Regions from separate parts of the Paenarthrobacter sp. NEAU-H11 genome, predicted to be linked through region 2. Evidence: predicted binding sites of a transcription regulator. Region 2 holds the regulator's gene; the other holds the start of a gene.
What was found. The regulator Rex, encoded in region 2, represses fermentation and respiration genes when NADH is low (regulators of the CRP and FNR family bind a similar motif). The targets are predictions, from matches to a motif close to CTTGTGAANNNNTTCACAAG.
Positions count from the first base shown of each region.

Region 1: a site for Rex is predicted at 4,742-4,761, ahead of ACQ3DC_RS12380 (glyceraldehyde-3-phosphate dehydrogenase). Genes of this name have one in related genera too.

Region 1 is NZ_JBNZGA010000008.1:190,079-201,082, reverse strand. It holds gene cysK (cysteine synthase A) at 1-360, opposite strand, end outside; gene msrA (peptide-methionine (S)-S-oxide reductase MsrA) at 425-949, opposite strand; gene ACQ3DC_RS12405 (Nif3-like dinuclear metal center hexameric protein) at 1,052-1,990, shown strand; gene ACQ3DC_RS12400 (zinc ribbon domain-containing protein) at 2,100-2,837, shown strand; gene ACQ3DC_RS12395 (YaaA family protein) at 2,919-3,683, opposite strand; RNA gene rnpB (RNase P RNA component class A) at 3,740-4,131, shown strand; gene ACQ3DC_RS12385 (TspO/MBR family protein) at 4,177-4,719, shown strand; gene ACQ3DC_RS12380 (glyceraldehyde-3-phosphate dehydrogenase) at 4,978-6,456, shown strand; gene ACQ3DC_RS12375 (hypothetical protein) at 6,532-6,741, shown strand; gene ACQ3DC_RS12370 (HNH endonuclease family protein) at 6,866-7,663, shown strand; gene def (peptide deformylase) at 7,673-8,245, opposite strand; tRNA gene ACQ3DC_RS12360 (tRNA-His) at 8,372-8,444, opposite strand; gene orn (oligoribonuclease) at 8,573-9,202, opposite strand; gene mptB (polyprenol phosphomannose-dependent alpha 1,6 mannosyltransferase MptB) at 9,354-10,910, shown strand.
Region 2 is NZ_JBNZGA010000002.1:348,228-359,231, forward strand. It holds gene ACQ3DC_RS04195 (hypothetical protein) at 1-376, shown strand, start outside; gene ACQ3DC_RS04200 (hypothetical protein) at 486-1,307, shown strand; gene ACQ3DC_RS04205 (redox-sensing transcriptional repressor Rex) at 1,370-2,074, opposite strand; gene ACQ3DC_RS04210 (glutaredoxin family protein) at 2,179-2,433, opposite strand; gene ACQ3DC_RS04215 (HAD family hydrolase) at 2,523-3,341, shown strand; gene ACQ3DC_RS04220 (30S ribosomal protein bS22) at 3,409-3,507, opposite strand; gene ACQ3DC_RS04225 (helix-turn-helix domain-containing protein) at 3,658-3,870, opposite strand; gene ACQ3DC_RS04230 (3-deoxy-7-phosphoheptulonate synthase) at 4,025-5,179, opposite strand; gene ACQ3DC_RS04235 (acetylxylan esterase) at 5,421-6,440, opposite strand; gene ACQ3DC_RS04240 (rhamnulokinase) at 6,487-7,932, opposite strand; gene ACQ3DC_RS04245 (bifunctional aldolase/short-chain dehydrogenase) at 7,929-9,971, opposite strand; gene rhaI (L-rhamnose isomerase) at 9,983-11,004, opposite strand, start outside.

The sequences.
Region 1 (11,004 bases), on a different contig from region 2:
GGAACCCGGAGTCAGGACGATCTCGGCGCCAAAGGCGCGCAGCATGACGCGGCGTTCCGTGGACATGGTCTCCGGCATGGTGAGGATGACCTTGTAGCCGCGGGCAGCACCCACCATTGCCAGGGCGATGCCGGTGTTTCCGGACGTGCCTTCAACAATGGTTCCGCCGGGCTTCAGTGCACCGGACTTCTCGGCGGCATCGACAATGGCAACACCGATACGGTCTTTGACGCTGTTGGCCGGGTTGTAGAACTCAAGCTTGACGGCGACGGTGGCATCCAGGCCCTCGCTGAGCCGGTTGAGCTTGACCAGCGGGGTCCCGCCGACCAGCTGTGTCACATCGTCATAGATCCGTGCCATGTACATACGCCTATCTCTGAGGGGTGAATACTGAGGTCAGCCTAACGAGGCCGCGTAAGCGTGGCTAAGCGTTAAGCCATGCAGAGTAATATTTCCTGGCCTTGGCGAGCTTGGGGTTGATGATCACCTGGCAGTACCCCTGTTCGGGATGCTTGGCGTAATAGTTCTGGTGGAACTCCTCCGCGACATGGAAGCGGGGCAACCGGCTGACCTCCGTGACAATCGGATGGGCCCACAGTGCCTGGTTCCGGTCGATCGCTTCCTCAAAGAGGATCTTCTCTTCGGTGGTCTCATAGAACATCGACGAACGGTACTGGGTGCCGACGTCGTAGCCCTGGCGGTTCAGCGTGGTGGGATCGTGCAGGGCGAAGAACATGTCCAGGATGACCTCCGCCGGGATGGTCTCCTCGTCGAACGTCACGGCAACAACCTCGGCATGGCCGGTGGTGCCGTTGCAGACCGAGTAGTAGTCCGGTTGCGGATCGTGGCCCCCGGTATAGCCGGACACCACCGAGCTGACGCCCTTGGTCTTCTGGTAAACGGCGTCGAGGCACCAGAAGCAGCCTCCGCCTAAAACAAAAGTTTTCATGACCTCTTCAATGGTTGGGGGCGCGGGAAGATTCCCGGGCCGTCCAGGGGCGGCGGCTGTAAACGTGCGGTCCGGACGGCCCGATGGGGTAAAACTAAGACTATGGAACCTGCGGACACCGACGTTACCGGCCCGGACAACATCGACGGCGGCACTGGCAACGGCGGCGCACCCTCCGGCGGGCTTGGGGCAGCGGAGTCCGCGGAGGCGCCCACCCTGGGTGAACTGCTCCTGGCCGTGGAAGAGCTGTGGCCCGAATCCCTGGCAGAGAACTGGGACGAAGTGGGACTGGTGGCAGGCCATCCCTCCGCGCCCGTCACCAAGGTGATGTTCGCCGTCGACCCAACCCTGGAAGTCATTGAGGAGGCGGTGGAGTGGGGCGCGGAACTCCTGATCACACACCATCCCCTCCTCCTGAAGGGCGTCACCAGCGTCGCCGCCACCACCCCCAAAGGCCGGGCAGTGCACCGGTTGATCGAGTCCGGCACCGCTTTGCTGACCGTCCACACCAACGGTGATTCCGCCGTCGGCGGCGTATCCGACGTCCTCGCCGACGCGCTCGGCCTCCAGGACGCCGCCCCGCTCACGGTGGCCGCAAACGGCCTCCCGGAAGAGGGCATCGGGCGGGTGGGGGACCTGGCGGAGGCCATGACCCTCGGCGACTTTGCGGCCCGCGTGTTCGGGATCCTCCCGTCCGTTGCCGGGGGAGTGCGGGTTTCCGGCGACAAGGACGGCCTGGTCCGGCGCATCGCCGTCTGCGGTGGTGCCGGGGACTCCCTCTTCAATGAGGTCAGAGCCAGCAACGCGGACGTCTATGTCACCGCTGACCTGCGTCACCACCCGGCGTCGGAAGCCCGGGAGGCCGCCCTGAACGGCCGGCCCTACCTGGTGGATGTGTCCCATTTCGCCAGCGAGTGGCTGTGGCTGCCTGCCGCTGCGGCTGCGCTGGGCAATGTCCTCGCCGACCAGGGCCATGACGTTGAAATCCGGGTCAGCACTACCAACAGCGACCCCTGGGACTTCATCCTGACCCCGGGCTAGGCCTTGAGGTGGCGACGCAGCGAGGCGGGGGAGCAGGCCACGCGCTAGAGTCTAGGAAGCGCCGATCAGGTGCCCGGCCCCGGCCGGTAGGGATCAAGCGGAGGTAAATGTGGCGAAGGCAGCACCGGCGGAACAGTTGAAGTTGCTTGAGCTGCAGGGGCTGGACGCCAAGCTTAAGTCGCTCGCCAACCGCCGCCGCTCCCTGGAAAACGATCCCCGCATCAAGGACCTTGAGGCGGCCCTGTCTGTGGCCAATGGCGAGCTTGGTGCGGCGAAGGTGGCTGTCCATGACGCCGAGGCCGAACTGAAGCGGGCCGAGGCGGACGTGGAACAGGTCGCCTCGCGGATCCAGCGGGACGAGGCGCGGCTGAACAGCGGCACCGGGTTGTCCAAGGACCTGGTGGCCCTCCAGAAGGACATCGCCTCGCTCAACAAGCGTCGCTCGGACCTTGAGGACATCGAACTCGAGGTAATGGAGCGGCTGGACTCCCTTCGGGCCAGGCAGGCGGCGCAGCAGGGGATTGTGGACGATATCCAGGGATCCTTCGGCACCATCCGCGCCGAGCTGGATGCGGAACTGGCTGAGGTGGAGGCGGAAGCGAGCGGGCTCCGCACCCGGCGCGCCGAATTCGGTGCGGGGCTCGACGCCGGCCTGCTCGCCGTCTACGAAAAAACGCTCGCCAAGCGGGGCGTCGGTGCCGCCCGGCTGTTCCACGGCACATCCGAAGCGTCAGGCATGAAGCTGAGCCCCGGCGACCTGGCCGAGATCAAGGCAGCCGCCGCTGACGACATCGTCTTCTGCCCGGACTCGGGCGCCATCCTGGTCCGCTCGGAGGAGTGGGCCTGACCCAACTAAGTAGCGCTAAGTGTCGTTTTGGCGGCTCATAACGACACTTAGCGCTACCTAGTTGGGGGAGGGGCGGGGGAATCAGCCCGGCAGGATGATGTTTAGCGCGTGGGGTTTCCTCGCTGACCCGTCCACGAGCTCTGCCTGCCACACTTCCCGGGCGGCCTTTGCAAGGTCCGACGGCGTCGCTGGAGCCTTGCCCCGCCGGGCCAGCAGGTGCCGTGCCAGTTCGCCGCGGGTGTGCTTGGCGAAATGGCTCACCACTTTCCGCACGCCCTGCACTTCGGTGAACACGTTGACCGTAACGGTCTGCGCCGGCGGCGGCGCCCACGCTGCGGCGTAGGTGCTGGACCGGCAGTCAACCAGCAGCTGCCCCTCGGTGAGCGGCGCCAGCGCACTGGACAGGTGCGGCTTCCAGAACGAGGCGAGGCGGCCGACGTCGGGCAGCGCCGTCCCCATTGACAGCCGGTAGGCGGGCACGCTGTCCCCGAAGCGGATGGCGCCCCAGAGGGCGGAGATCACCAGCACCGATTCGTCTGCCTTGCGCCGCTGCACAGGGGTGAGCGTCTTGTAGCCCAGAGCGTCGTACAGCACGCCGGAGTAGATCTGGTGGGCGGGAGCCGCGGGTTCAGCGTGGAGCCGGGTGTTGCGGTCGACGTCGTCCTTCAGCGAGGCCCCGACCCCCAGCAACGCGAGGGCGTCCTCGTGCGCGCTCACCGCCCCCAGTGCGTCGAGCACCTTGGCGCGGCAGGAGTTCAGGTCCGGGAAGCTCAGGGAAGGCCAGTCGACGGCGGAACCACGGATCGCGGGCGTCTTGCCTTCGGAAGGGGGGAGCAGAATCAGCACCGTCCGATCCTACCGGCGCAGGGAATGCGGCACCGCGCCGGTAGACTGGACCTGGATGGGTTGACCAGGCGGCCGCGCGTCACGCAAGTGGCTCGAGGAACGTCCGGGCTCCACAGGGCAGGGTGGTGGGTAACGCCCACTCGGGGTAACCCGCAGGCCAGTGCCACAGAGAACAGACCGCCTGGGTCGCGCCGGTTTGAAAGCGGCACGAACCAGGTAAGGGTGAAACGGTGGTGTAAGAGACCACCAGCTTCCCGGGTGACCGGGAAGGCTAGGTAAACCCCACCCGGAGCAAGGCCAGACAGGACACGTTTGAGGGCTGCCCGCCCGAGTGTCCGGGTAGGCCGCTGGAGGGCGCCGGCAACGGCGCTCGTAGATGGATGGCCGCTACTCCCGCACCGGCAACGTGGCGGGAGCACAGAACCCGGCGTATCGGTCAACCCATCCACCCATTCCGGTTTGACCTTGAGAGTTGTGTTGGGGATCCTGAACCGTGCCCGCAAATATTGACCCGCCCTCCGGCTATGGAGCCGCCCAACCGCAGGGTTCCGCCCGCGGACGGCAGGCTGTTGCCCTGGCCGGGTTCCTTGCGCTCTCCGCTGCAGCCTGGGCTTTGGCGTCGGTCCCCATCATCCTGAATTCCGGCGGCTGGTTCGCGGGGTCGGTCAAGGCTCCCTGGATGCCGCCGGGCTGGATGTTCAGGAGCATGTGGATGCTGCTCTACGCGGGGGTGGCGGTTGCCGCCTGGCTCGTCTGGCGGAAAGGGGAGCTGAGGGGAGGCGCCCTGGCCGGGTACCTTGTCCAGTTGGTACTCAACGCCGCGTGGCCGCTGGCCTTCTTCGGGCTCTTTCCGGTATTTGGAGCCGCTGCACTCTGGGCTGCTTTCCTGGTGATTGCCGGGCTGGCGGCGTCCCTCGCCTTCCTCGTTGTGCGGTTCGGTCCGGTGAGCCCGGCTGCCGGCCTCCTGATGCTGCCCTATTTTTCGTGGGTTGTGTTTTCGGCCAGCCTCAATCTCTATTCGGCCATCCACAACTGATGCCCCGGACGCAAGGCCGTTCCCTGTGAGTGATTTCACGTGGTTCCGGCCGGTTCAGGGGGGGCCGGCCAACTTAGAATGGAGACCGGACGCAGGAGTTCTTCCGCCGGGGTTGCGTTCGCAGCCGGCGGTTTTTCTTTGCACGCGATCCAGGCGCCTGGGGGCCGACCCCTGCAGGCGCGGGTGCCCCTGCACAACATGTGGTGGCCGACATCCGTGTACGAGGACGTACACGGCTGAACCGAGGAAGGTATTTCTGTGAGCCAGACGTCAGATTCTTGTCTTGATACGTGGATGGGCCGGGAGGCCCTCGCCGAGGCCATGATTCCGGTGATCGGCCGGCTGTACCGCGAAAACAACGTGGTCACCAGCATCCATGGCCGGAGTTTGATCAACAAGTCCACCATGAACATCCTCAAGGCGCACCGTTTTGCACGCCGGATGAGCAAGGACGAGCTGCTCCTGGAGGAGACCGCGCCGCTGCTGAACACCCTGGCCGGCCTGGAGCTCGGTGCTGCTGCGATCGACATCGCACGGTTGAACCAGAAGTTCAAAGAAGAGGGCAGCGGCGCCACGCTGGAAGAATTCCTCCGCGCGGAACTTGCCGACGTTGTGGGCAAGCGCGGCGGCGACGACCGCACCAGCACCGACGTGGTGCTTTACGGCTTTGGCCGGATCGGCCGGCTTCTGGCCCGCCTCCTCATCGAAAAGGCAGGCGGCGGCCATGGCCTCCGCCTGCGCGCCATCGTGGTCCGCAAGGGCGCTGACAACGATCTTTCCAAGCGTGCCAGCCTCCTGCGCCGCGACTCCGTCCACGGGTCCTTCGAAGGGACCATCAGGATCGACGAGGAAGCCAACACCATCACGGCCAACGGCGTGCAGGTACAGGTCATCTACTCGGACAACCCTGCCACCATCGACTACACCGCCTTCGGCATCAACAATGCCCTGGTGGTGGACAACACCGGCCGCTGGCGCGACCGGGAAGGGCTGTCCCAGCACCTGCAGAGCAAGGGCGTGGCACGGGTTCTCCTGACCGCGCCGGGCAAGGGCGACCTGAAGAACATCGTCCACGGCATCAACCACCGCACCATCGAGGACACTGACCAGATCGTGTCCGCCGCGTCCTGCACCACCAACGCCATCACGCCGGTGCTGAAGGCCGTCAACGACAAGTTCGGCGTCGTGCACGGCCATGTGGAGACAGTGCACTCCTTCACCAACGACCAGAACCTGATCGACAACTTCCACAAGGGTGACCGACGCGGCCGCTCCGCCGCGCTGAACATGGTCATCACGGAGACCGGTGCCGCCAAGGCCGTGGCCAAGGCACTGCCTGAGCTGCTCGGGAAGCTCACAGGCAGCTCCATCCGGGTCCCCACCCCTGACGTCTCCCTGGCGATCCTGAACCTCCGCCTGGAGAACGGGACCACCAAGGACGAGATCAACAACTACCTCCGCGAGATGTCCCTGCACTCGGACCTGCGGAAGCAGATCGACTACATCGACTCACCCGAAGTTGTCTCCACTGACTTCGTCGGTTCCCGCCGCGCGGGCATCGTGGACGGCCTGGCCACTGTGTCCACAGACAAAAACGTCGTCCTCTACGTCTGGTACGACAACGAGTTCGGCTACAGCTGCCAGGTGGTCCGCGTGATGGAGGAAATGGCAGGGGTCAACCCGCCGTCCTTCCCCGCAAAGGAATCCGCCGCGGCCCTCGCAGCGATCGCCGTTTAGGCCGCGGCCGCCGGTCCCGCGAGTTCCCGGCTGATTCTGCTGGAATCAGCCGGGAAACGGGACCACACTGGTGGCATGGACAAAAATTCGACACTTCAGCACGAAACAACCCTTGAGCACGCCCTCGACGTCGCCAAAGCCAACCACAAGGAGGCCGTCCGGCTGCTTGAGGGCGCCCGCGCCGCCTACAAGACGGGCGACGTCGGCGAGGATCGGGTGCGCCAGCTGGAAGGACTGCTGGCCATCGCCGAGGAGGACCTCCGGAGGGTGATGCGCGAGCAGTAACCCCCGCGCGGACACTTCCACCAGCGCCGCCACTTGCCCTCCACACTGTGGAAAACAACGGGGCGACCCGGGAGGCGGCCTAGGCTCTTCTGGTGCATGATGTCCGAGAAGGGGCCGGGTCCCCATGACTGTGAGCTGGTCCGCCTACCGGCGAGCCCGCCGTCGCTCGCGGCAGGCGTGGGGCATCCTGGCAGTGGCCGCCGTCGGTGCGCTGGCGGCACTGTCCTGGTTCTTTACTGCCGGCCAGTTTGCCTTGGCGGAGCCCGCGGCCTCCGGCCCCACCGAAGCCCCAGTGTTCGACCCTGCCTGGATGAAGCCCGTTGTGCCGGTGCACCCCGTGCCCTCCGGTACTGCCGTCACCGCGCTGGAACGGCTTCCCGTCAAGGGCCGGGCCGCGAAGGACAAGTACGACCGCGAAGCGTTCGGCCAGGCGTGGCTGGACGTGGACCGGAACGGGTGCGACACCCGCAACGACATGCTCAGGCGTGACCTTACCGCCGTGGTGTTCATGGAAGGTTCCACGTGCCGGGTGGCAGGGGGCTCCTTCCGCGAGCCCTATACCGGGCAGCCCTTGGACTTCCGGCGGGGCTCCGACAGCAGCCGGGCAGTCCAAATAGACCACGTCGTGGCCTTGGGTGACGCGTGGCAGAAGGGTGCCCAGGGATTGACAGCCAAGCAGCGCCAGAGCCTGGCCAACGATCCGCTGAACCTGATCGCGGCGGACGGCCCGGCAAACGTGCAGAAGGGTGCCGGCGATGCCGCAACCTGGCTTCCCAAGAATAAATCCTTCCGCTGCCACTATGTGGCCCGCCAAATATCGGTCAAGGCAGCCTACGGACTATGGGTCACCGAGGCGGAGAAGGGCGCCATGAAGCGCGTGCTGGGGTCCTGCCCGGACCAGCCCACCATTGCGGCGAAGTGACCGGGTGCCCTAGTGGCCGAACGGGTCCGGGTCGACGCCCGGCATCCAGGTCAGTCCGGGAACGCCCCAGCCGCTCTTCTTGGCCTGTTTCATGGCTTTGCGCGCATAGCGGTCAATCAGCCGGTTGACGTACAGTTTTCCGTCCAGGTGGTCATATTCGTGCTGGATGACCCTGGCAAACCAGCCGGTGGCTTCGAACCTGACCGGCTGTCCAAAGCCGTCAAACCCTTCAACACGTGCCCACTCGGCGCGCTTCAGGGGATACTGCCCGCCGGGGAAGGACAGGCAGCCTTCTTCTTCCTCGTCCGGGTCCGGTACCGCGCCGGAAATCTTTGAAAGGGTTAGCACCGGGTTGACCAGCACGCCCGTGGGCGGAGCGCCGTCGTCGTTGGCGTATTTGTAGACAAAGATCCTCTTGCCCACGCCTATCTGTGGTGCCGCGAGACCCACGCCGTTGGCGGCGTCGTTCGTTTCAAACATGTCCGCTATCAAAGTCCGCAGCTCGTCGTCGAACACTTCCACCTCGGAAGCCCGGCGGTGCAGTACGGGTTCTCCCCAGATGGTGATTGGCAGAACGGTCATCTTCAGCGGTCCTTCAGCGGTGTCTCGTGCCAGGTGCAAGTGTGCAAACGGCGAAAAAAGAAGGAGGCCGCACCGGATCTCCGGTGCGGCCTCCTTCTTGGACGGCTGCACATACCGTCCCGTGAGGGTGAGCTACGGGGGTTGAACCCGCGACCTCCTGGACCACAACCAGGCGCTCTGCCAACTGAGCTAAGCCCACCATGTGCCTGCAGATTTACCGGCGTACCGGCCCTCTGGAAAGGCAACTCATATAGCTTACCTGCTCTTCAGGGGTGCTTTGTCCACTTTTGGGGTTTTTGCGGAAAATTCCGTCGAAGGTGGCGCAAATTACCCTTCCTGCTGCCCGGCGTCCCCGGCGGATGTGATGCGGCGGGCAATCTGCAGGGCGGTGGCACTGTCCGGTCCCGGTGCAGGCACGAACACGGCCTCCCGGTAATAACGGAGCTCGTCGATGGAGTCCTTGATGTCCCCCAGTGCGCGGTGTCCGCCCTTTTTGGCCGGAGACTGGAAGTACGCCCTCGCGAACCAGCGGCGCGAGAGTTCCTTGATGGTGCTGACGTCGATCACCCGGTAGTGCAGGTGTTCAACCACTGCGGGCATGTCCCGGGACAGGAACACCCGGTCCGTCCCCACGGAATTACCGCCCAGCGGCGCCTTGCGGGGGTCCGGCACCCATGTGGTGATGTATTCCATGACGGCGGCTTCCGCTTCGGCCATCGTCTTGCCGTTCGGCAGTTCCTTGAGGAGCCCCGATTTGGTGTGCATGTCGCGGACGAAATCGTTCATCTGGGCCACCGCGGCATCATCCGGTTTGATGACCACGTCGACGCCGTCGCCGAGGATGTTCAGTTCGGAGTCGGTGACCAGGGCGGCCACCTCGATCAGGGCGTCGTTCTTGATGTCCAGGCCGGTCATTTCGCAGTCGATCCAGACGATGCGTTCGTTAGATATAGGCACCGGACAAGCCTACCGTTACACCTTCAGGGCACCGGCCGATGCTAGGATTTCGAAGACGCGGCGGGTCATCCCGCTCCCGTGAGGATGCGCCTCGGCCGGCCGTTGGCCCGCCGGGCAGAATCGCAGACGAGATAGATTGGACGATCCTGAAATGACGGCGCCTGTGCCTGCGGCGGGGGAGGTGGCGCCCGCCGCCACTGTCGCAGCGGGCGGCGCGGAAGTGGATAATCCCCGGTCCCCGCTCCTTGCCGGCTTCGTGGGCTCCATGTTCATGCTTATCGGATCCTTGGGCGTGGGCTGGCTGGCCCCGGTCTCCGAACTCCGCCGGATGCCGCTGTTCATTTGGATGCGTGCCGAAGCAGTTGGCGTTGCCCTCTCGATTGTCCTGCTGGCCATAGGAGGCATGCTCCTGGTCCGTGCCTGGCTCAGGCTGGGGCAGCGGGTCAGGGTGTGGGGCAGGCAGGCCCGTAAAGCTACGCTGATGGCCGTTGTGGCATGGGGCCTGCCCATGATGTTCAGCGTGCCGCTCTTCAGCCGCGACGTCTACGCCTACATTGGCCAGGGCCGGCTGATGGTTGAAGGGTTCAACCCCTACGAGAACGGCATCTCGGCTCTGTCCAACTACTTCCAGCTGGGCGCGGACAAAATGTGGACGGAAGCCCCCGTTCCCTATGGCCAGCTGTTCCTGTGGATTGAACAGTTCGTTGTGTGGTCCACGAACGTCCAGCCGGAGGCAAGCGTGATGCTGTTCCGGCTGGTTGCCTTGGCCGGAGTCATCCTCTGCGTGATCTATGTTCCGCGGCTCGCCGAGCTGCACGGCATCAATCCGCACCGGGCCCTCTGGCTCACCGCTGCGAACCCGCTGTTCCTGACGAACTTCATCGCCAGCGTCCACAATGACGCACTGATGATCGGTCTGGCGCTGGCCGGACTCTACTACTCCGCGACGCACCGGGTGGTCCGCGGCATTGTGCTGGTAACCCTTTCCGTTGCAGTGAAGCCCATCACCATCGTCTTCCTGCCGTTCATCGGGCTCCTGTGGGCGGGCAGGGACGCGGGCTGGCTCCGCAAATTCATGTTCTGGGGCCTGACCGCTGCATTGAGCCTCGGCATCCTGGCCTTGATGAGCCTGGTCAATGGTTTCGGCTTCGGCTGGGTCAATGGGCTCTCTGCCCCCGGAAGCATCTCCATCTGGTACGCGCCCGTGGGGCTCATCGGAATGGTGGTTGCCTCCCTGGCCAATTCGTTTGGACTCGACGGCGCCACCTTGGCCGGCTTTGTCTATAACGTGGGCAAGCTTGTTGCCGTGGGCATTGTCGCCTGGCAGATCTTCCGCGGTGACTACGACCGGCTGATGCGCCGCCTCACCCTCGCTCTTGCCGCGATTGTCCTCCTGTCTCCAATCATCCAAGCCTGGTACGTCGTATGGCTGATACCGCTCTTTGCAGTCACCGGGATCAGGAATGACTGGCAGGTCAAGGCGCTCTACTTCGTTGTCTCCTTCTTCATGATCTATGCCATTTCAGACCAGCTGGAAGTCTTCCCGTACCTTCAGACCGAGGACCTCGGCTTTGCACTGGCCCTCGCCCGAGTGGCCGCCGCGGTGACCGGCCTGCTCTTTGGCCTGTACCTGGTTTTCTGGGACCCCCGCACCCGCCGGCTGTTCCGCAAAACGCACGAGGCCGTCGTCGAACGCCCCATCATCTAGGCAGCGCCGCGTGTCGGTCCCGCGTTCGAAACGACGCTCGACGCTCCCTCGCCGGGCTTAGTGGCCTCCACCATCTCCGGCGGTGATGTCCGGC
Region 2 (11,004 bases):
CTGGTTCTTGGGCGGCATCCTGGGCCTGCTGGGGGGACTCCTCGGCATGCTGGCCTCCCTGGTGCTCTTCGCTGCTGCGCCGGGAGCCGCAACCCAGGTGCTGCTGCTCATGCTGCTGGCGGCCAGCGTGGGGGCGGCCCAGATCGTGTTCGCCCTCGCCATGAAAGAGGGGAAGCACCGGGCACGGCTGGGCCTGACGGCACTCACCGGCATCACCCTGGTCCTGGCCGTCGCCAACGGGGCCATGGGCGTGGGCCAGGCTGGCAACTGGGCTGCCTTCCTCATCAGCCTGGCCGCCACTGTCCTTCTCTGGCTGCCCCGTTCGCAGGCCTTCTTTGCCGCAGCAGGACGGCGCGGGAATACCTCTTCCGAATGACCCACAAGCCGCCCGCCCCGGAGTACGGTGGACTTAAGCCATGCTGGGGGTAGGGCACAGGACCATTCCCGGCAGCCTACCTGGAACCCGACATGCAAAAGGAACGCCCATGAGTACTCCCCCTGTCCCGCCTCCCGTTCCAAACGATCCCGAGTCCGGCTCCGAGCCTGGCACGCAGGGTCCCCGCTACGGCCAGAACGCACCCCAGTCCGGCGCCCCGCAGTACGGCCAGAACGCACCCCAGTACGGGCAGAGCGCCCCGCAGTACGGCCAGCAGTCCGGCGCGCCCCAGTACGGGCAGAACGCCCCGCAGTACGGCCAGCAGTCCGGCGCACCCCAGTACGGGCAAAACGCGCCGCAGTACGGCCAGAACCCGCCGGCGGCTCCGGGCTACGGGCAGCAGCCGTACGGGCAGTCACCCTACGCGCAATACCCGTCGGAGCAGCCGCAGCCGTCCGGAAGCACGGGCGTTCCCCAGCTGGTCAACATTTCGTTCTGGTTGCTGATCGCCTCTGCCGCCATCTTCGTTGCCTCCGCGCTTGCCGGCCTCACCACGCTGGATGATCCCCGGTTCCGCGATGTCTTCGACAGCCAGGTCCAGGGCACCGGCGCCGGAGTCACGTACGAGGATATGAAGGGTGTCATCGCCGGCACCCTGGTGGTTTTCACCATCATCGGCCTGGCGCTGTACCTGTTGGTGGCATTCTTTGTCCGCAAGGGCAAGAACTGGGCACGCATCCTGGGCACCGTCTTCGCGGCACTTTCCGTCCTGGGCCTCTTCGGCCCTCCCAGTTTCGCGACCATCGGCACGTTGTTGGGGATCGCGGCCATTGTGCTGCTCTACCTGCCTGGTGCCGCTCCGTATTTCCGGCGGCAGCAGCCGTTCGCCAATCCGTACGGCGGCAACATGGGCAACCCGTACGGCCGGTAGTCCAGGCACCAACCACCCTGCGGGCGTGGGTCCCGAAAAAGCAGCCGGAACCGCGAAGGAACCTAGGCGGTCTGGCCCGGGGCCTGCGCCCGCTGTGCGTGGTAGGCCAGGATCTGCAGCTCCGTTGCCATGTCCACCTTGCGGAGGTTGACCCCCTCCGGCACCTGGAGCATCACGGGGGCGAAACTCAGGACGCTGCGGACGCCGGCCGCCACCACGCGGTCGCAAACATCCTGGGCCACGGCGGCCGGCAGTGCCAGCACCACCATGTTGGCCCCGGTCCGGTGCAACACCGCTTCCAGGTCGGCCACGTCGCTGACCCGCAGCCAGCCCACTTCGTTGCCCACCACCATCTGGTCCGCGTCAAAAATGGCAACTACGTCGAAGCCGCGGGATTCAAAGCCGCCGTACCGGGCCAGGGCCTTGCCCAGGTTGCCGGCCCCCACGATCGCCACTTTCCAGTCGTGCGTAAGTCCCAGGGCGGCCGCGATGTGCCGGCTCAAGTACTGCACCTCGTAGCCCACACCGCGGGTTCCATACGAACCAACGTGGGAGAGGTCTTTGCGCAGGGTTGCGGAGCTGACGCCCGAGGCCTCGGCGAGGGATTCTGAGGAGACCCGCTCCACCCCCTCGGAGAGCAGGGTGTTGAGGGCGCGCAGGTAGAGGGTCAGCCGTGCCACCGCAGCGGGCGGAATCTGTTTACCCGCCGTGCCCGTGGCTCCCGGCAGGTCCGGGACAGCCTGGGGAGTTGAATCCAGCGAAGCCACCAGCTCCTCCCTCGCATTGCGTTGTGACACCACTCTAGAGCCCCATCAGCATTGCCAACAAAGCAGGTGACGCCGATGTCCGCATCATCACAAGGTGCTGCTCCCTACTGCGCCATTGCCTGCCGGAGCACGCGTTCAAGGCGGGCTTCGTCGATCTTCCAGAAATCGCGCTGCACCCCGTCCACCAGCACCACGGGGATTTCTTCCGCATAGCGTTCACGGAGTTCCGGCTGGTGGTCCACCAACTCCTCGTCCCACTCAAGTCCCAGCGACGCGGTAACCCGCCCGACGGCGTCGCGCGCGTCTTCGCAAAGGTGGCAGTCTGCTTTGGTGATGAGGAGGACGCGCGGTGAGGCCATGCCTTAACGGTATCCCCGTTGCCCGGGCGCGGCGACGTCCGGCGTGACACCGCAGTGGAATGAAGAGTGGATTGACTAGACTCAACTGCATGCCCGTCGAGAAATACGTCGCCGTAGTCACCAAGCCGGTTGCTGCGCCGCAGCCCGGCGAGGCGGCGTTCTTCGATGTGGACAACACCCTGATGCGCGGCGCCAGCCTCTTCCACGTTGCACGGAAGATGCACCAGCGCGGCGCCTTCACCATGACCCAGGCTGCCGGCTTTGCCTGGAAGCAGTTCAAGTTCGTGGCCCGCGGCGAGAACATCGACGACGTCCATGCGGTGCGCGACTCCGCCCTGACCCTCGCCGCGGGGATCACGGTCGACGACGTAAAGGCCTTGGGCGAAGAGGTCTACGACGAGATGATCGCCTCGAGGATCTGGCCCGGCGCCAAGGCCTTGGCGGAGCAGCACCTGCGGGTTGGCCGCCGGGTGTGGCTGGTGACCGCCACACCCATCGAAGTGGCCACCGTGATTTCCACCCGGCTGGGACTGACCGGAGCCCTGGGAACGGTGGGCGAAATACATGACGGCATGTACACGGGCCGGCTGGTGGGGGACATCCTGCACGGCTCCGCCAAGGCCGTTGCCGTCCGGGCCATTGCCGACGCCGAAGAGCTGGACCTGATGCGCTGCTGGGCCTACAGCGACTCCTACAACGACATCCCCCTGCTGACCCTGGTGGGCCACCCCGTGGCCATTAACCCGGACGCCCGCCTGCGCCGGCACGCCCGGGACAACAACTGGCCCGTCTACGACTTCCGCGCAGGCCGCCGCGCAGCCACGCTCGGGCTCAAAGCGGCAACGGCCTGCGGCGCCGTCTACGGTCTCTGGAAGGGGTTCGCCCGCATCCGGGGCCCCCGCGTCTAGGCAGCGCCAACAGAAATGCCCGCCACCTCGGAAGGCGGCGGGCATTTCCACGCAGTTCGAAGTATTGCTACTTCTTGTTGCGGCGCTGGTGACGGGTCTTGCGAAGCAACTTGCGGTGCTTCTTCTTGGCCATACGCTTGCGACGCTTCTTAATAACTGAACCCACGAAAGTTCCTCACAAACTAGATGCAGTACCTGTCTGATGGAAAAGGTTCGTGGACAGAGCTACGAACTGAACAACTGACAGATTCTTACAATGACGTAAAACGTTCCTTAACAGGGTACCGCTTCCGGGAGGCGGCTATGGACAAGCTTGTCAGGCGGTCTCGGTGTGGCCGTCCACCACAGCACCTTTGAGGTACTGCTCCACCGCCTGCTCCGGGACGCGGTAGGAGCGTCCGAAGCGCACTGCCGGCATTTCGCCGGAGTGGACCAGCCGGTACACGGTCATCTTGGAGACCCGCATAACCTGGGCGACTTCAGCCACGGTGAGGAACTTCGCGTTTGAGAAGTTCTGTTCTGGCGACATTTCCCATATTCCTTTGCTGACGGATGGACAACAGTGACCCCATGTTCATGCCAATGCGGTGTTCCGATGCTGAGCCATCCACCAACCACCTATCTAGATACTCTAGATGTTCCTGTGGCAGAAGTGAAAGTAGTACGGTCCCCTATTTCATCCCCTATTTAGTGAGAGCCGACTCCCTCCGCTTGCGGGCGGAGGCGGCCAGCTGGTCCAGGACAGAGACCGAAACATCCCACTCCATGCAGGCGTCCGTGACGCTCTGCCCGTACACCAGCTCCGGTCGTCCCGCGGCGTGCCCGGCAACATCGAGGTTCTGTGCGCCGCCCACCAGGAAGCTTTCCAGCATGACACCGGCAATCGCCTGGGCCGAAGTGCCGCCGTCTTCCAGCTGGGCGCCGATCTCCATGGCCACTTCGGCCTGGCGGTGGTGGCTCTTGCCGCTGTTGGCGTGGCTGGCGTCGACGATGAGGCGGGGGTTCAGCTGCTTGCCCGCCAGCTTTGCCGAGGCAGCCTCCACGTCGGCGGCAGAGTAGTTCGGTCCCTTGCGCCCGCCGCGGAGGATGACATGGGCGTCCGGGTTTCCGGCGGTGGACACCAGCGCGGCCCGGCCGTCGCCATCAATGCCGAGGAAGGCCTGGGCGGCCGCCGCCGCGCCGCAGGCGTCGATGGCTACCTGGAGATCGCCGTCGGTCCCGTTCTTGAAGCCGATGGGCATGGACAGGCCCGAGGCAAGCTGCCGGTGGATCTGGCTTTCGGTGGTGCGGGCCCCGATGGCGCCCCAGGAAATCAAATCCGCCATGTACTGCGGGCTGATCGGCTCGAGGAATTCCGTGGCCGTGGGCAGCCCCAGCGCGGTGACCTGCTGCAGGAAGCGCCGCGCGGTCCGCAGGCCGGTGACCATGTCGTGGCTGCCGTCCAGCCGCGGGTCGTTGATCAGGCCCTTCCAGCCCACCGTGGTGCGGGGCTTCTCGAAGTAGGTCCGCATGACGATGAGCAGGTCTTCCCGGTGCTTCTCGGCCTGGCTGACCAGCCGCCGCGCGTACTCCAGTCCCGCCTTCGGATCATGGATGGAGCAGGGTCCCACGATCACCAGCAGGCGGTCGTCCACACCGTCCATGATGGCGCGGACTTCGTCGCGTCCGCGTTCGACGACGTCCGCCGCCCGTGCGTCCAGCGGCAGTTCCGCGATGACTTCCTGGGGCGTGGGCAGCGCGGTGAATTCGCTGACACGAAGGTTGGACGTCGATTTTGCGGCTTCGGCGCCGGCGGCGGTCTGGGCTGTGGCGGATGCTTCTGCTGTTGCGGTGCTCATGTTCGGGTCCTGTTCCAGATGGGAAGCGGGCCCGGATCAGAACCCGCCGGAGAAACGGCGAAGGGCAGAGAATAATCTCTGCCCTGTTGGCTCTGAAGGAAAGTTGGATGCGTGTCAGTTAGACGCGGGCCCCTCCAGAGCCAACGAAAAATACGCATACCAACGGTTTGTCATGCCTTGAACCATAACCGCAACCTGTTGCCCCCCGCAAAGTGTTACGCCGCATCGCGGGACGGGCGGCCTACCCCAGCAGCTTCCGCAGGAAAAGCAGCTGCCTGATCCAGTGGTGCTCCTGGCCGCCCTCGTGGTTGTTGAACCTGTACACCTCGATCTCTTTCGCAGCACCGGTGGCCGGAACGCCGGGCGTCCCGCATCCGTACGCGTTGAAACTGGCAAAAACAGTCGAGGGCGGGCAGATGTCATCCATCTGCGCCGCCGAATACAGCGCCGGCGCGGTTGCCCAGCGTGCCAGGTTGACGCCGTCGAAATAGCGCAGCACCGCGAGGGCGGCGTCGTACCGGTCCCGGTGCCGGGCCAGGAACTGCGCTATCTCCGGGTACGGCCCGCGCGGGGTGATGTCGATGGCGCGGGGGAAGTCCTGCAGGAAGGGGACGTCGGGCAGGGCGGCGATGACGCCGTCGAGCCTTCCGGCCACCAGCCCGGCGACGGCCACAACGATGCCGCCGCCCTGGCTGACGCCGGCCAGCACCACGCGGGACGGGTCGACGGCGGGGTGGGACCGGGCAGCTTCCACGGCCCGGAAGGCGTCCACGTAGACCCGGCGGTAGTAATAACCGTCCCGGTTGGCGATGCCGCGGGTCATAAGGCCGGCGTGGGCCACGTCCCCGGCGGAAGGGTGCGGGTCCGGCGTCTCCCCCAGGGTGCCGCCGTAGCCCTGGCCCCGGGTGTCCATGATGAAGTGCGCGTATCCGGCCTGCGCCCACCGGGTGTCCTGGTTGACCAGCCCGCGGCCGCCGGAATATCCGACGTACTGGACCACCACGGGCAGCGCCGCATCGGGTTCCCGGTGCGCAGGGAGGTGCAGCCACCCCTTGACCGGAGCGCCGCCGTAGCCGGCAAAGGTCACGTCGAAGGTGTCGATGACGGAAAGGTAGTTCTCCACGGGTTCAAAGCCGGGGTCCAGGGGGAACTCCCGTGCTTCCGCGATGGTTGCGTCCCAGAATTCGCGCAGGTCCTCCGGCGGCGTCACGTCCGAGGTGTAGGTACGGAGCTGGGCGAGCGGGAGATCGAAGAGCGGCATGGTTATCGAATCCTGTCCTGTGTTGACGTGTCGCAGTGCGGTCAGGCTACAGCCGCGAGAGTTCCGGCGCGAACGCCTGCAGGTCATGGCCCTGCACCACCAGGGCGCGGAGCTCAGCCAGCCCGCCGCAGACGGCACCGGCCGCCCGTGCCTGCACCAGCACATTGCCCAGTGCGGTGGCTTCCACGGGTCCTGCCACCACTTTCCTGCCCGTGGCGTCTGCCGTGAGCTGGCACAGCAGCCTGTTCTGGGAACCGCCGCCCACGATGTGCACCACGTCGACGGTCCGGTCGGCGACGCGTTCGGCGTCGCGGATGGTGCGGGCGTAGCCGGCCGCGAGGCTGTCCATGATGCACCGTGTGATGGCTGCTGGATCGTTGGGCAGCACCTCTCCGGTGCGGCGAACGGCACCCCGGATGCGTTCGGGCATGTGGTCCGGGGCGATGAAGTAGGGGTCGTCCGGGTTGATCTGCGGCCCGCCGGCCGGCAGCGCGGCCGCCGCGGTGAGCAGCGCCGTCAGTTCGGGACGGACCCCTTCCTGTGCCCAGGTCCGCTGGCATTCGCTGAGCAGCCAGAGCCCGCCCATGTTCCGGAGGTACCGGATGGTGCCGTCCACGCCCCGTTCGTTGGTGAAGTTCGCCGCGCGGCTGGCTTCGGTGAGGACGGGGTGTTTCAGTTCCAGCCCCACCAGGGACCAGGTTCCCGAGGAGATGTACGCGAAGTTTTCCTCGCCGTCTTCCGCTTTGGCGGGGACTGCGGCGACGGCGGATGCGGTGTCGTGCGAGCCGACCGCCACCACCTTTGTATCCCGCGGCAGTCCCGACCGGGCGGCGATCTCCGGCAGCAGGGTGCCTATCGCTTCACCGGGCTGGATCAGCGGCGGGAACAGGTCCTTCCGCAGGCCCAGGGCGGTGAAGAACTCGGTGGCCCACTCCCCCGCCACGGCATCGAACAGGCCGGTGGTGGAGGCGTTGGTGGCCTCGGTCCGCCGCTGCCCGGTGAGCAGGAACGCGATGAGGTCCGGGATCAGCAGGGCCTGCAGCCCGTCCAGGTCCGGTTCGCTGGCCAGCTGGTAGATCGTGTTGAACTGCAGGAACTGCAGCCCGGTGGTGGCGTAGAGGCGGGCGGGGTCCAGTTTCCGGTGCACGGGTTCGACGGCGGCGCGGCTGCGGTCGTCGCGGTAGCTGAACGGCGGAGCCGTCAGCTCGCCCGCGGCGTTGACCAGGCCGTAGTCCACAGCCCAGGTGTCGATGCCGATGCTGAGGATCCGCTCGCCCTGCACGGCGGCAACCGTGGCCGCGGCCGTCAGGCCCTTCAGCACCTCCGCGAAGAGGGCGTCGAAGTCCCAGCGGAGGCCGCCGTCGATCTCCACCACGCCGTTGGAGAAACGGTGGACCACCTCCAGCTCCACGCCGCTTCCTGCGATCCGGCCCAGGATGACCCGGCCGGAGGAAGCGCCAATATCGACGGCGGCAAACACAGGCGTGTTCATCGGAGGAAGGCTGCGGCCACTCCGGCGTCCACGGGGATGTGCAGGCCGGTGGTGTGGGACAGTTCGCTGCCGGTGAGGACGGCGGCGGCGTTGGCGACGTGTTCGGGGAGGACTTCGCGTTTGAGCAGGGTGCGCTGGGCGTAGTACTTGCCCAGTTCCGTCTCGTCCACGCCGTAAACGGCGGCGCGTTTGGCGCCCCAGCCGCCGGCGAAGATCCCGGAGCCGCGGACCACGCCGTCGGGGTTGATGCCGTTGACGCGGATGCCGTGCTCGCCCAGTTCCGCGGCGAGGAGGCGGACCTGGTGGGCCTGGTCGGCCTTGGTGGCGGAGTAGGCGATGTTGTTCGGGCCGGCGAACACGGAGTTCTTGGAGGAGATGTAGATGATGTCCCCGCCCATGCCCTGGGCGATCATGACCTTTGCCGCGGCCTTTGCCACCAGGAAGGAGCCCTTGGCCATCACGTTGTGCTGCAGGTCCCAGTCCTTTTCGGTGGTGTCCAGCAGCGGCTTGGAGATGGACAGGCCGGCGTTGTTGACCACCAGGTCCAGCCCGCCGAACGCCAGCACCGCGGCGTCGATGGCAGCGGCGACCTGGGCCTCGTCCGTGACGTCGGCCTGGACACCGACTGCAACGTCCGGCCCGCCAAGCTCTTCGGCCACCTTCTGCGCGTTCTCGAGGTTGAGGTCCGCGATGACCACGCAGGCGCCTTCGGCGGCGAGGCGGGTGGCGATGGCCTTGCCGATCCCGGACGCCGCGCCGGTGACCAGGGCGATCCGGGTGGCGTGGGACTTGGGCTTGGGCATCCGTGCCAGCTTGGCTTCCTCCAGCGCCCAGTATTCGATCCGGAACTTCTCGGATTCCTCGATCGGGGCGTAGCTGGAGATGGCCTCGGCGCCTCGCATCACGTTGATCGCGTTGAGGTAGAACTCGCCGGCCACCCGGGCGGTCTGCTTGTTGGCGCCGTACGAGAACATGCCCACGCCGGGGACCAGCACGATGGCCGGGTCGGCGCCGCGCAGCGCCGGCGAATCGGCATCCGCGTGGCGGTCGTAGTAGGCCTGGTAGTCCTCGCGGTATCCGGCGTGGAGCTCCTGCAGCCGGGCAATCGAATCCTCGATGGAGGCGTCGGCCGGAAGGTCCAGGATCAGCGGCTTGACCTTGGTCCGAAGGAAATGGTCCGGGCAGGACGTGCCCAGCGCACCCAGGCGCGGGTGCCCGGCGGCTTCCAGGAAGTCCAGCACGACGGCGTCATCACTGAAGTGCCCCAGGACCGGCTTGTCCGTGGAGGCCAGGCCGCGGATCACCGGCGCCAGGGCCCCGGCTTTGGCGCGCCGCTCGGCCTCGGGCAGGGCGCCGTAGCCGGGCAGCTTCGCACCGAACGGCTCGGCCTTGCCGTTGTCCCTGATGTACTTCTCGGCCTGGTCGATGATCCACAGCGAGTTCTGTTCCGCCTCTTCGGAGGTGGCGCCCCACGCGGTGATGCCGTGCCCGCCCAGGATAGTGCCGATGGCCTGCGGGTTTGCGTCCTTGATCGCCGCGATGTCCAGGCCCAGCTGGAATCCCGGACGGCGCCATGGCACCCACACCACCTTGTTCCCGAAAATCTTCGCCGTCAGCGCCTCACCCTCGGCCGCCGTCGCAATGGCAATCCCGGAGTCCGGGTGCAGATGGTCCACGTGCGCCGCATCCACCAGCCCGTGCATCGCCGTGTCAATCGATGGGGCCGCGCCGCCTTTGCCATGCAGGCAGTAATCGAACGCGGCCACCATCTCGTCTTCACGCTCAACGCCCGGGTACACGTTCTTCAAAGCGTTCAGCCGGTCAAGGCGCAGCACCGCAAGGTTCCCGGCCCTCAAAGTACCCAGGTCCCCGCCGGAACCCTTGACCCACAGCAGCTGGACGTCCTCACCCGTCACCGGGTCCTTCTCCGTGCCCTTCGCCGACGTGTTGCCCCCGGCAAAGTTAGTGTTCCGCTTATCCGCACCCAGGCGGTTCGAACGGGAAATCAGGTCTTCAACAGTCTTGGCTGTGTTCTGCATGTTCATGCCTTTCAGGCGCCCCATCCGGCTTGCTGGCCGCCCACGCGGTCCTCGTTGATCTTCTTCTGGTAACCGCTGGCCTTGAACGCGGCCAGCGGGTCCGCGGGCAGGCCGCGGGATTCACGCCACTCGGCCAGGACCGGCCGGACGTCGGTGTAGAACGCATCATTGAAGATGCCGTTGGCGGCCAGCACATCTCCGGCACGCTGGGCCTCGGCCAGGGCCTCGGTGTCCACGAGCAGGGCGCGGGCGGTCATTTCCTGGACGTTCAGGACCGAGCGGATCTGGCCCGGGATCTTCTCCTCCAGGTTGTGGCACTGGTCCAGCATCAGCGCAACTCCAGAGTCCTTGCCGAACCCGCCGCCGCGGATCACCTCATGCATGATGCGGAACAGCTGGAACGGGTCCGCCGCGCCCACGATCAGGTCATCATCCGCGTAGAAGCGGGAGTTGAAGTCGAACGAGCCAAGCTTGCCCAGGCGCAGCAGTTGCATCACGATGAACTCGATATTGGTGCCCGGGGCGTGGTGGCCGGTGTCCAGGCACACAAACGCCTTCTCCCCGAGCGCGAGGGTCTGGGCGTAAGAGGTGCCCCAGTCCGGAACATCGGTGTGATAGAAAGCCGGCTCGAAGAACTTGTACTCCAGCACCAGGCGCTGCCCGTCCCCGAGGGCCGCGTAGATCTCCTGCAGGGACTCGGCCAGGCGGTCCTGGCGGCCGCGCATATCGTCCTGGCCCGGGTAGTTGGTGCCGTCCGCCAGCCAGATCTTCAGGTCCTTGGAACCCGTGGCGTGCATGATCCCAATGCAGTCCAGGTGATGGTCGATGGCCCTGCGGCGCACGGACTCATTGGACGAGGTCAGCGAACCGAACTTGTACTCATCATCCTGGAACGTGTTGGAGTTGATAGTGCCCAGGCCAACACCCAGGCCGGCCGCGTACTCCTTCAAAGCCGAGTAGTCATCCACCTTGTCCCACGGGATGTGCAGCGCCACCGTGGGCGCGAGGCCGGTCAGTTCATGGACCTTTGCGG